2 regions of the Halanaerocella petrolearia genome follow, and region 2 is predicted to be linked to the other one. Evidence: riboswitches for the same ligand, from Rfam matches in the RefSeq annotation. Region 2 holds a riboswitch; the other holds the start of a gene.
What was found. A riboswitch is a leader RNA that binds a small molecule or an ion and turns the genes downstream of it on or off. The one in region 2 is predicted to bind ZMP and ZTP.

Region 1: it holds a riboswitch for ZMP and ZTP, as region 2 does, so the genes downstream of both, ACYQ39_RS08720 (formate--tetrahydrofolate ligase) here and pflB (formate C-acetyltransferase) in region 2, are expected to answer to the same signal.

What each region holds. Positions count from the first base shown of each region.
Region 1 is NZ_BAAHXW010000002.1:304,510-311,001, forward strand. It holds gene tilS (tRNA lysidine(34) synthetase TilS) at 1-918, shown strand, start outside; gene hpt (hypoxanthine phosphoribosyltransferase) at 930-1,469, shown strand; gene ftsH (ATP-dependent zinc metalloprotease FtsH) at 1,587-3,470, shown strand; ZMP/ZTP riboswitch at 3,490-3,576, shown strand; gene ACYQ39_RS08720 (formate--tetrahydrofolate ligase) at 3,700-5,367, shown strand; gene panB (3-methyl-2-oxobutanoate hydroxymethyltransferase) at 5,588-6,397, shown strand; gene panC (pantoate--beta-alanine ligase) at 6,408-6,492, shown strand, end outside.
Region 2 is NZ_BAAHXW010000002.1:113,999-120,490, reverse strand. It holds gene purB (adenylosuccinate lyase) at 1-775, shown strand, start outside; gene ACYQ39_RS07795 (adenylosuccinate synthase) at 968-2,254, shown strand; ZMP/ZTP riboswitch at 2,311-2,397, shown strand; gene pflB (formate C-acetyltransferase) at 2,606-4,828, shown strand; gene pflA (pyruvate formate-lyase-activating protein) at 5,460-6,194, shown strand; gene ACYQ39_RS07780 (hypothetical protein) at 6,301-6,492, shown strand, end outside.

The DNA.
Region 1 (6,492 bases), 190 kb from region 2:
ATTAGGCCGTTAATTGAAGTAACTAAAAAGTATTTAGAAGATTATTGTAAGCAACAAAATTTAACTCCACGTCTTGATGAAACAAATCTAGAAGCAGTTTATAAGCGTAATAAAATTAGATTGGAGCTATTACCTGTATTAGAAAAAGAATATAATAATAATATTGTAGCAACTCTAAATCGGACTGCAGAAATATTTAGAACAGAAGATGATTATCTAAATCAACAAGCAAAAGAAACTTTACAAGAAATAACTATTAAACAGAGTGAGAAGCAGTTGGTAATTGATTTAGAAAAGTTTTTGCAATTGCATACTGCCTTACAACGACGTATAATTAGAGAAGCTGTTAGATATTGCAAGGATGATTATCAAGATCTTTATTATCAACATATTGAAAGTATTATGAAATTGGCTACTACTAAGGAAACAGGAAAAAGAGTCGAATTACCTGCTGATTTAATTGTAAGGTTAAATTATAATCAACTAATTTTCTCTATAGGTGGGCTAATGGAAGATAGATTTGATTTTGAGTATCAAATAGCACTAGAAGAAATTGAAATTCCTGAATTAGGAATAATAATTAGTAGTGAAATAGTAGATAGTAATTATCCTTGGCGACAAGAAATAGATAATTCTAATTATGGTTTTTTTGATTATAAGCAAGTAGGTTCTCCTTTTTATATTAGAAGTCGTCAATCGGGAGATCGCTTTTACCCTTTAGGAATGAAAGGTAGAAAAAAAATAAAAGACTTCTTTATTGATCAAAAACTAGCTATTTGGAAACGAGATCAAGTCCCTATTTTTGTTACAGAAGGAAATGATATCTTTTGGGTTGGAGGCCTAAGAGTCGATGATAGATTTAAGGTAACAGAAGATACAGAACAAATATTAATGATTAAGATAAAGGAGGAATTGTAGTGTTAGAAGGTATGATTGATGAAGTTTTAATTGCAGAAGATGAGCTACAATCTAGAATTAAGGAACTAGGGAAGAAAATTACTGAGTATTATGATGAAGATGATGAAGTAATTATGGTCTGTATTTTAAGAGGTGGTTTCTTCTTTATGGCTGATTTATCTAGACAGGTTGATCTACCAGTAGTGCTTGATTTTATGGATGTAACTAGTTATGAAGGAGGAACAAGCTCTACAGGTAATGTTCGAATCATAAAAGATTTGGAAGAAAGTATAGAAGGAAAACATGTTTTAATTGCTGAAGATATTATAGATACTGGTCTAACTTTAAAACATGTTATTAAAATGTTAGAAACTCGTAAACCGGAAAGTATCAAAATTTGTACTTTATTAGATAAACCAGCTAGAAGAACTGAAAAGGAAGTTGAAGTTGATTGGAATGGATTCGAAATTCCTAATAAGTTTGTAATGGGTTATGGATTAGATTATCAAGAGAAATATCGTAATATTCCTTATATTTTCGTGCCTAAGCCAGAATTATATCGAGATAAGTAATTAAATAAGGTTAGTTTGATTTGGTTGCTATAATTGATAAAGTGTGGTATAATTAATAGACGTGAAATTATATAAAATGGAAAAGGTAAGTTAGTTTTAGGGAAGGAGGATTGTTAGTTGAAGAAGTTTTCAAAGAGTATAGGATTTTATTTGATTATTATTGCTATTGGAGTTTTAATAGCTCAATATATTATTGCTCCTAATCAACCACAGCAAAAAATATCCTATAGTGAATTTATTAATCAAGTTGAATCTGGTAAAGTAGAGAAAGTTACAATTGTCGGTGAAAACTTAATAAAGGGTAAATTAGCAAATGGTCAACAATTTGAAATAAATATTCCAGGAACAATAGAAAAAATAGAAAAACTATTACGTACTAATGATGTAAAAATTGAGACTAAACCTGAACCTGAACCTCCTTGGTGGACAGGGTTATTTGCTTATTTATTACCAACCATCATTTTAATTGGTGCTTGGATCTTTATTATGAATCGCATGCAAGGTGGCGGCAAGAAGATGATGTCTTTTGGTAAGAATAAAGCTCAATTACATAAAGAAGGAGATACTGAAGTCACCTTTGATGATGTAGCTAATTATGAAGAGGTTAAGGAAGAATTACAGGAAGTTGTTGAATTTTTAAAGCATCCAGATAAATTTAGCCGTCTAGGGGCTGAAATTCCTAAAGGAGTTTTACTTTTAGGCCCTCCAGGTACAGGAAAAACGTTAATGGCTAGAGCAGTATCTGGTGAAGCTGGAGTTCCTTTCTTCTTCATCAGTGGTTCTGACTTTGTTGAAATGTTTGTCGGAGTTGGAGCTTCTCGAGTTAGAGATTTATTTGAACAAGGAAAGGAAAATGCTCCATGTATTGTCTTTATTGATGAGTTAGATGCTGTAGGTCGCCAACGTGGTGCTGGTGTTGGTGGAGGTCATGATGAACGTGAACAGACTTTAAACCAGTTATTAGTTGAAATGGATGGCTTTGAGCCTAATGAAGGTATTATTGTCATGGGGGCTACAAATCGTCCTGATGTATTAGATAAAGCATTATTAAGACCAGGACGTTTTGATAGACAGATTCCTGTTGGTAAACCAGATTATAAAGCTAGAAAAGGTATCTTAGAAATCCATGTTAAAGATAAGCCTTTAACTGATGATGTTGATATAGAAGTATTGGCTCGAAGAACTCCTGGTTTTACAGGGGCTGATTTAGAGAATTTAGCTAATGAAGCTGCTATTTTAGCGGCTCGACGAGATAAGAAAACTATTGGTATGGATGAATTTGATGATTCTATTGATAGGGTTATTGCTGGTCCGGCTCGTGAGAGTAAGGTAATTAGTGATAAAGAAAAGGATATAGTTTCTTATCATGAGACTGGTCATGCTTTATTAGGTGAGTTATTAGAGAATGCTGATCCAACTCACAAGGTTACAATTGTTCCTCGTGGTAGAGCAGGAGGATTTACTATTAATCTTCCTGAAGAAGATAAAAGCTTTATCACTAAATCTGAGTTAAAGGATAAAGTAATATCCTTATTAGGAGGAAGAGTAGCTGAAGAAATATTCTTAGATGACATTAGTACAGGAGCTCAGAATGATTTAGAGCGAGCTACTAAGATTGTTCGACAGATGGTTACTGATTATGGTATGAGTGAAGAATTAGGACCATTAACTTTAGGTCAGAAACAGAATGAACAAGTCTTCTTAGGACGAGATATTTCTCGCAGTCGAAACTACAGTGAAGATGTTGCAGCAGCTATTGATCAGGAAATTAAGAGCTTAATAGAAGGTTGCTATCAAAGAGCTGAAGATATCTTAAGTAAAAATAGTGATATGGTAGAAGATATGGTAGTAGCTTTAAAAGAGAAAGAAACTTTAGATAAAGAAGATATTAAAGAGATCATCACTAACTATAAGCCAGGATTTTATGGTGAGAATGAAGAGGATCCTGAAGATGAGGAAGTAATTACTCCAGATGATGATCTAGAAGAAGATAATGAATAGAGAGCAATAATAGAATAGATATTTATCATGTGACTGGCGGAGTTGAGATGGGATTAACCATCAGGGAACATGATAAAGTAAATTGCCGACCGTCTGGGCAGATAGTAATAGTTACTATCTGTTCAGACGGTTTTTTATTTAGATTATAGGTTAATAGTTTACAGCTTAGAATTGGTAAAGTATAATTTTCATAGAGAGTATTAAACTATCAAACTAAGGGGGAATTAAGATGAAGAGTGATATCAAGATTGCTCAAGAGACTAATATGAAACCTATTACTGAGATTGCAAAAGAGTTAGATTTAAGTGCAGAAGATATTGAATTGTATGGTAATGACAAAGCTAAGGTTAAGTTAGATACTTATAAACGAGTATTAAAGGAGAATGAACCTGGTAAGCTAATTTTAACTACAGCTATTACGCCTACACCTGCTGGAGAAGGAAAATCAACTACAACAGTTGGATTGGGCCAAGCCTTAAATCAATTAGGTAAACAAGCAGCAGTTGCTTTACGCGAACCTTCTTTAGGACCTTGTATGGGTATTAAAGGAGGGGCAGCTGGTGGTGGTTACTCTCAAGTTGTACCTATGGAAGATATCAACCTTCATTTTACTGGTGATATTCATGCTATTGGTATAGCTCATAACTTATTAGCTGCTACTATTGATAATCATATTAAGCAAGGAAATGAATTGAATCTGGACCCTAATCAAGTTGTTCTTAAGCGAGTTGTAGATATGAATGATCGATCTTTAAGGGATATTGTAGTTGGTTTAGGTGATAAGAATGGTCAGAGTCGAGAAGATGGTTATATGATTACTGTTGCTTCTGAGGTAATGGCTATTCTTTGTTTAGCTGAAGATATAATTGATTTGAAAGAAAGGTTAGGAGAGATTATCATTGGTTATACCTATAAGGGCCAACCTGTTAAAGTTAAAGAATTGGAAGTAGCAGGAGCAATGGCTGCTTTATTAAAAGATGCTCTAAAGCCTAATTTAGTTCAGACATTAGAAAATACTCCAGCCTTTATTCATGGAGGACCATTTGCTAATATTGCTCATGGCTGTAACAGTATTATGGCTACTAAATTAGCCTTACATACGGCCGATTATGTAGTGACTGAGGCTGGTTTTGGAGCTGATTTAGGAGCAGAGAAGTTCTTTAATATTAAGTGTCGTTATGCTGATTTAGAACCAGATGCAGTTGTTTTAGTGGCAACAGTTAGAGCTTTAAAGATGCATGGAGGAGTAGGTAAGGATAATTTACAGGAGGAGAACTTAGATGCCTTAGCTGCTGGATTAGAAAATTTAGAAAAGCATATTGAGAATGTACAGAAGTTTGGAATCTCTCCAGTAGTTGCTATTAACGAGTTTACTAGTGATACAGAAGCAGAGGTTGAGTTGATTAAAGAACGTTGTCAAAAGTTAGGTGTTAAAGTAGCTCTCTCTCAAGTATGGGAAAAAGGAGGAGCTGGTGGAGTAAAAGTAGCTAAAAAAGTATTGGACTTAGTTAATGAACCAAGTGATTTTAAAATGTTATACTCTACTGAAGATACTATTGAAGAAAAGATAGAAGAGATAGCTACAGAAGTTTATGGTGCAAATGAGGTTAATCTTACAGCTCAAGCTAAAAAGAATATTAAGCAACTGAAACAAGATGGTTTTGCTGACTTACCAATTTGTATGGCTAAAACTCCAGCTTCATTATCTGATGATCCATCTCTAAAAGGACGCCCAGAAGGTTTTGCATTGACTGTCAGAGAAGTTAAAGTTTCAGCTGGAGCAGGTTTTTTGGTAGCTCTAACTGGTGATGTATTAACAATGCCTGGTTTACCAAAAGATCCTTCTGCAGAAGATATTGATATTGATGCTGAAGGAAAGATTACAGGTTTATTTTAGATTTGCAATTTTAAATTTGACTTAGTATAATAAAGTGAAATTGAATAGTTATCCGCTTGGATCTATAGCAGACTGAGACGGGAAATAGTGTAGTTGTAGTGGGGTAACTATGCCTATCTATATCTATAGAAAACTCCTTTCCTGTCTAGGTTAGGAGTTTTTTCTTTTTTGTGAAATAAACTATACATAATATCAAAGAATTTTACTGGAGGTGAAAGAGGTGAATAATCAAGTTACAGTTAAAACTCTACAACAGAAGAAATCTGCTGGAGAGAAAATTACAATGTTAACTGCTTATGATTATCCAATGGCTAAAGCTATAGATGAAGCAGGAATTGATGTGATTTTAGTTGGAGACTCATTAGGCATGGTAGTTTTAGGTTATGAGGATACATTAGCCGTGACAGTTGAAGATATGATTCATCATAGTAAAGCGGTAACTAGAGGTGCTAATAATTCTTTAGTAGTTACTGATCTTCCTTTTATGGCTTATAAGGTTGATGATATTAGCTATACAGTTAAGAATGCTGGACGGATTATTAAAGAAAGTGGGGCTCAGGCTGTAAAGTTAGAAGGTGGTAGTAAGATAATAGAGGAGATAGAGGCAATTATCAAAGCTGGGATTCCAGTAATGGGACATTTAGGTTTAACTCCTCAATCTGTAAATCAATTTGGTGGCTTTAAAGTACAAGGAAAAGATACTGATGCTGCTAAAAAATTATTAGAAGATGCTAAAAAACTAGAAGAAGCGGGGGTTTTTTCTCTAGTATTAGAGTGTATACCAGCAGAATTAGCTAATAGAGTAACTAAAGAGTTATCGATTCCTACTATTGGAATTGGAGCTGGTAAAGACTGTACTGGTCAAGTTTTAGTTAGCCAAGATATGTTAGGAGTTTCTAACGACTTTGTTCCTAAATTTGTTAGACAATATTCAGATTTGAATGAAGAGATTAGTCAAGCTTTAAGAAGATATAAAGAAGACGTTAAATCCGGAGAATTTCCGAATTCAGAAGAAAGCTTTAGTAATTAGGAGGGGTAAAGTGGAGATCTATACGACAATTTCCGAAATCAAAGAGTTTATCAAATCTCAAAAGCTAGCAGGAGAAGAGATAGGTTTTGTTCCTA
Region 2 (6,492 bases):
AGTCAGCGTTGGTAAGATCTCTGGTGCAGTTGGAACTTTTGCTAATATTGCTCCTCAGGTAGAAGAGTTGGCCTGTGAAGAGTTAGATCTTGAACCAGCTGCTATATCTTCTCAAATTTTACAGCGTGATCGTCATGCTGAATATCTGTCTATTTTATCTATAATTGCCAGTTCTTTAGATAAATTTGCTACTGAAATTCGAAATTTACAACGGACTGATATTTTAGAAGTTGAAGAATCGTTTAAGAAAGGTCAGAAAGGTTCTTCAGCTATGCCACATAAGAAAAATCCTATTGTCTGTGAAAGAATTTCAGGCTTATCTAGAGTAGTAAAGTCTAATGCTAATACTGGTTTTGATAATGTCAATCTATGGCATGAGCGAGATCTAACTCATTCTTCTCCTGAACGAGTTGTTCTACCAGATAGCAGTATCTTAGTTGATTATATGCTGACTAAGTTTGTAGATGTAGTAGAGAATTTAGGAGTCCATGAAGATAATATGAAAACTAACTTAGAAGAGACTAATGGACTTATCTTCTCACAAAAGGTAATGTTAACTCTAGTTGATCAGGGATTATTAAGAGATGATGCGTATGAGATTGTACAACGGAATGCCCTTCAAGCTTGGGAAGGTCAAGAGAGCTTTAAAGAATTATTATTATCAGATGATGATTTAAGAGAGCATTTAGCAGCAGAAGAAGTAGAGGAAATTTTTGATTATGAGTATCATCTACGACATATAGATACTATTTATAAAAGACTTGGATTAGAATAATTGACAATCAATAGTTGTTAGCTATGAGCTGTGAGCTATGAGCCAATTCAAAATCAAAACTATAAAACCGTTTAATTCCTTTAAAACAAAATTCTTTATAAGGTTTGGTTTTGAATTTAAATACTTTGAATTGGCTCACAACACACGGCTTACGACACACGACTCTAAATTAAACAGAGGAGGCTTTCAGAAATGACAACTACTGTAGTAGTAGGAACTCAATGGGGCGATGAAGGAAAAGGTAAGATTACAGATTTACTTTCAGAAGAGGCTGATTTAGTAGTTCGCTATCAAGGTGGTAATAATGCTGGTCATACTGTAGTAGTAGAAGATACAGAGTATAAGCTACATTTGATTCCATCGGGAGTACTTTATGATGATACTAAATGTGTAATTGGTAATGGGGTTGTAGTTGACCCTAAGGTCTTAATTGAAGAGCTTGATTATTTAGCCCAGAAGGGTGTAGAGGTGACTAATTTCTATATCAGTTCTAAAGCTCATTTAATTATGCCTTATCATAGAATGTTGGATAAGGCCGAAGAAATTAGAAAAGGTAATGATAAGATTGGTACTACTGGGAAGGGAATTGGCCCAGTTTATCGAGATAAAATTGGTCGTTTTGGGATTAGAGTTGAAGATTTATTAGATGAAGATAAATTTGCTGCTAAGGTAAGAGAAGCAGTTGAGCTAAAGAATTTAGTATTAGATAAGGTTTATGGTTTAGATAGATTAGATGCTCAAGAGGTTATTGAAGAGTATTTAGGTTATGCAGAGCAGATTAAGGATTTTGTAACTGATACTTCTCTATTAGTTAATCAGGAAGTAGAAGCAGGTAGCAATGTTTTATTTGAAGGAGCTCAAGGTACTTTATTAGATATTGACCATGGTACTTATCCTTATGTTACTTCTTCTAATCCAACAGCTGGTGGTGTCTGTAATGGTGTAGGAGTTGGCCCGACTAAGATAAATAATATTGTTGGAATTGTTAAGGCTTATACAACACGAGTTGGAGAGGGTCCTTTTCCTGCTGAATTGACAGAGGATATAGGTGAACATTTAAGAGACAAAGGTCATGAATTTGGTACTACAACAGGTAGACCACGCCGCTGTGGCTGGTTTGATGCTTTAATTGTTAAGTATGCTGCTCGAATAAATGGACTGACTAGTTTGGCTATTACTAAGTTAGATGTGTTAGATGAATTAGAAGAGATTAAGATTTGTACTGGTTATCGTTATCAAGGTGAGGTTCTTAATGAGTTTTCTACTAATGAAGAAATATTAAAAGAATGTGAGCCAGTATATGAGACATTAGCAGGTTGGCAAGAGGATACATCTGATATAGACGAGTATGATAATCTACCAGAGAATGCTAAGCAGTATATAGATCGAATCTGTGAGTTAACAGATACCGAGTTATCTATTTTATCTGTAGGACCAAAGCGTTCAGAAACAATGGTTTTAGATAATTTATTAGGATAATTGATATTGACAACTATTTATTAAGCTGATATTATAAAATTAGTAAAATAGAATAGATAGGATTATATGACTGGCGGAACAACATGGAATTAACTATGGGGGAGTATAATCCTGACAATAAATCGCCCGCCTGGATAGCAGTTATGTTATCCAGGCGGGTTTTTGTGGTTTATATATGCTACCTAATCTTACAAATTGTATGAAAATTCTCTGTTTTCAATAAGCAGTTAATTTAATTGACGGTTAATAAAGGGTATGTTATTATAAGTACAAGAGATTCAAACAGTAAAGATTATTATTTTCAATTACAACTATTTTATAATATATATAACCCAATAAGGAGGATTATAGATGAGTAAATTAAACTTTAAGTCTGGTAAATGGGAAAGAGAAATTGATGTTAGAGACTTTGTGCAACAGAATTATGAACCTTATACAGGAGATGATTCTTTCTTAGCCGGACCAACTGATAGAACGGAAAAGTTATGGGAAGAGTGTAGTGAGTTATTATGGAAAGAGATTGAGAATGATGGTGTTTTAGATGTAGATGCTGAAACTGTATCTGATATTAATGCTTATGACCCAGGTTATATTGATAAAGATTTAGAAAAGATTGTTGGCTTACAGAGTGATGAGCCATTAAAAAGAACGTTAAACACTTATGGTGGTATTCGAATGGCTCGTCAAGCTGCTGAAGCTTATGGATATGAAGTTGATGAAGAGATTGATGAGATCTTTACTAAGTATCGTAAGACACATAATGATGGTGTATATGATGCTTATACACCAGAATTAAGAGAGATTCGTCGATCTGGTGTAATTACTGGATTGCCTGATGCTTATGGTCGAGGACGAATTATTGGTGACTACCGTCGAATTGCTTTATATGGTATTGATCACTTAATTGCAGATAAGAAGCAAGATATTGCTCATTTACCTACACGAATGACAGAAGATCATATTCGGTTACGTGAAGAGGTAAGTGAACAGATTAGAGCTTTAAAAAAGTTAAAAGAATTAGGTGAATCTTATGGATTAGAGCTAGGCCGACCAGCTGAAAATGCACAAGAAGCTATTCAATGGACTTATATGGGATATTTAGCTTCTATTCAAGAGAATAATGGTGCGGCAATGTCTTTTGGCCGAGTGGCTGAGTTCTTTGATATCTATATTAAGCAAGATATCGAAACTGGTAACTTGACTGAAACAAAAGCACAAGAATTAATTGATGATTTTGTAATTAAGTTAAGAATGGCTCGTCAATTAAGAACACCTGCTTATAATGAGCTATTTAGTGGTGATCCAATGTGGATTACTATTGTAGTTGGTGGAATGGGTATTGATGGTCGACCATTAGTATCTAAAACAAGCTTTAGATTATTGAATACACTTTATAACTTAGGACCAGCACCAGAGCCTAATTTAACAGTATTATGGTCTGAGAACTTACCAGAAGGTTTCAAAGAATTTTCTGCTAAGGTATCTCGAGATACAAGTTCTATTCAGTATGAAAATGATGACTTAATGCGTGAGAACTTCGGTGATGACTACTCTATTGCTTGCTGTGTATCTGCTATGAGAACTGGTAAAGAGATGCAGTTCTTTGGAGCTCGGTGTAACTTACCGAAGACATTACTTTACTCTTTAAATGGTGGCCGAGACGAAAAGTCTGGTGTACAAGTTGGCCCGGAATTTACTCCTTATGAAGGCGACATTTTAGAATTTGATGAGGTAATGGATAAATTTGATACTTTCTTAGATTGGTTAGTTGAGAAGTATGTAGGTGCTTTGAATATTATTCACTATATGCATGATAAGTATGCTTATGAGAGAGTTCAGATGGCTTTACATGATACAGATGTAGATCGTATTATGGGCTTTGGAGTAGCAGGATTATCAATTATTGCTGACTCTTTAAGTGCTATTAAGTATGCTACAGTTAAGCCAATTAAGAATGACGATGGTATTATTACTGACTTTGAAATTGAAGGAGACTTCCCTAAATTTGGGAATGATGATGACCGAGTTGATGAGTTAGCAGTTGATGTTGTGAAACGATTTATGACTAAATTAGAAGAACATGAATTATATCGTGATGCTGAGCACTCTATGTCTATTCTAACTATTACTTCTAATGTTGTATATGGTAAGAAGACAGGTGCTACTCCTGATGGACGTAAAGCAGGAGAACCATTTGCACCAGGGGCCAACCCAATGCATGGTCGTGATAGTTCTGGAGCAATGGCATCCTTAAATTCTGTAGCTAAGTTACCTTATGATTATTGTCAGGATGGTATCTCTAATACATTCTCTATTGTGCCTAAAGCTTTAGGTTCAGGTGATAATCAACAGGCAGATAACTTAACTTCTGTCTTAGATGGTTACTTTGCTCAAGGTGCTCACCATTTGAATGTTAATGTTCTACAGAGAGAGACTTTAGAAGATGCTGTTGAGCACCCTGAAAAATATCCGCAGTTAACAATTAGAGTTTCTGGTTATGCTGTTAACTTTATTCGGTTAACTCCAGAGCAACAGCAGGAAGTTATTGCACGTACTTTCCACAATCAAATGTAGTGATAAGTTAACTAATTCAACCAGGGGATAATTCCTCTGGTTGTTTTATTTAATCGAGATATTTCTGCAGTTTACAGTTTACAATTTACAGTGTACAGTTAAGGTCAAAATCAGTAAAAATCTAAGATGTATCTTTACTAAAAATAATTTTGTTATTTTTAAAAGGTTTTGATTTTAAATAAGAAAAACAATGCGACTTTTTATTAAAATTAGTAGTATAATATATGAATTAAAAGTGTTAAAGATAATCTAGTAATCTTTTAACAGTAGGAAGCATAACTTGTTTTTCTAAAAAATATTTTTGTACCTTTTTAGTAGTTTTATCAGATGTAAATGAAAAATAGTCAGTTACTTCAATTCATTTATTGTTAAACTATATAGCTGATTAAAATTATTGAATTAATGATAAAGACTACTAATTGCGCTCTGAATGAAATGAAGAAGTACTCTTGGGGTGTATTTTGACAAAAGGTACTCGGAAGAAGGCCGATAGGCCGTTCCGAAACCGTCTTTGAATTCAATTTTTTTAGTTAACTTTTTATTAAAAAGTGAAACAATATCTCGATAATGTTTTACTTAATTGGTAAGTATAAATTCTAAATAATGTATTTTTATAAGAGGAGGTAAAATAATGACTACAGGTTATATTCACTCTTTAGAAAGCTTTGGAACTCAAGATGGTCCAGGGATTCGTTATGTAGTATTTACACAGGGTTGTCCTCTACGTTGTAAGTATTGTCATAATCCTGATACTTGGCATCTAAAAGAAGGGCAAAAAATGGGTGTCGATAAAGTGGTAGATAAAATTATCAAATGTAAACCATATATTGATCGAGGTGATGGAGGGGTAACTATTTCAGGTGGTGAGCCTGTTTTACAGTTAGACTTTACTTTAAAATTATTACGTCGTTGTAAAGAAGAAGGTCTTCATACTGCTTTAGACACTTCAGGTTATGTAGAGATAGATGATTTTAAAAAACTTTTACCTTATCTTGATTTAGTATTACTTGATATTAAGCAGTTAGTTGAAGAAAAACATCAAGAGTTAACTGGAGTAAGTAACCAACAAACATTGAAATTAGTTGATTTTCTAGAAGGTCAAGAACAGTCATTTTGGGTGCGCCATGTAATTGTACCAGGTTGGACTGATGACTTAGAAGAAGTAGAAAGATTAGCTAAAAAATTAGGTACTTTAAAAGAATTAGAGAAGATTGAATTATTACCTTATCATCAATTAGGAGTTCATAAGTGGAAAGAGTTAGAACTAGATTATGAATTAGATGGAGTTGAGCCTCCTAATAAAGAAACATTAGATAAGATTAAAGGTATATTTACGGCGCAAGGTCTTAAAACTGTAATTAAATAGTTTTTTCTAGACCAACTTCATGTTGGTCTATTTTGTTTTTTGGAATAAGAATTAAAATAATTGATTTAGTTAAATATATATATAAATAGTAACTAGGAGGCAGAAGATGAAAGTTAGTCATAAACTTCTTTCAGTTATCTTAGTGTTAAGTTTATTTTTATTAGTAGGCTGTAGTAAGTTACAGAGCAAGCCAAAAAAGAAAGAAAACAAAATCCCACTTTCTTTTGTTAATGTAGGTTTAACAATTGAGCAGACAATTGATAGTATGGAAAGATTTTATTCTAAAAAGAGAGATAAA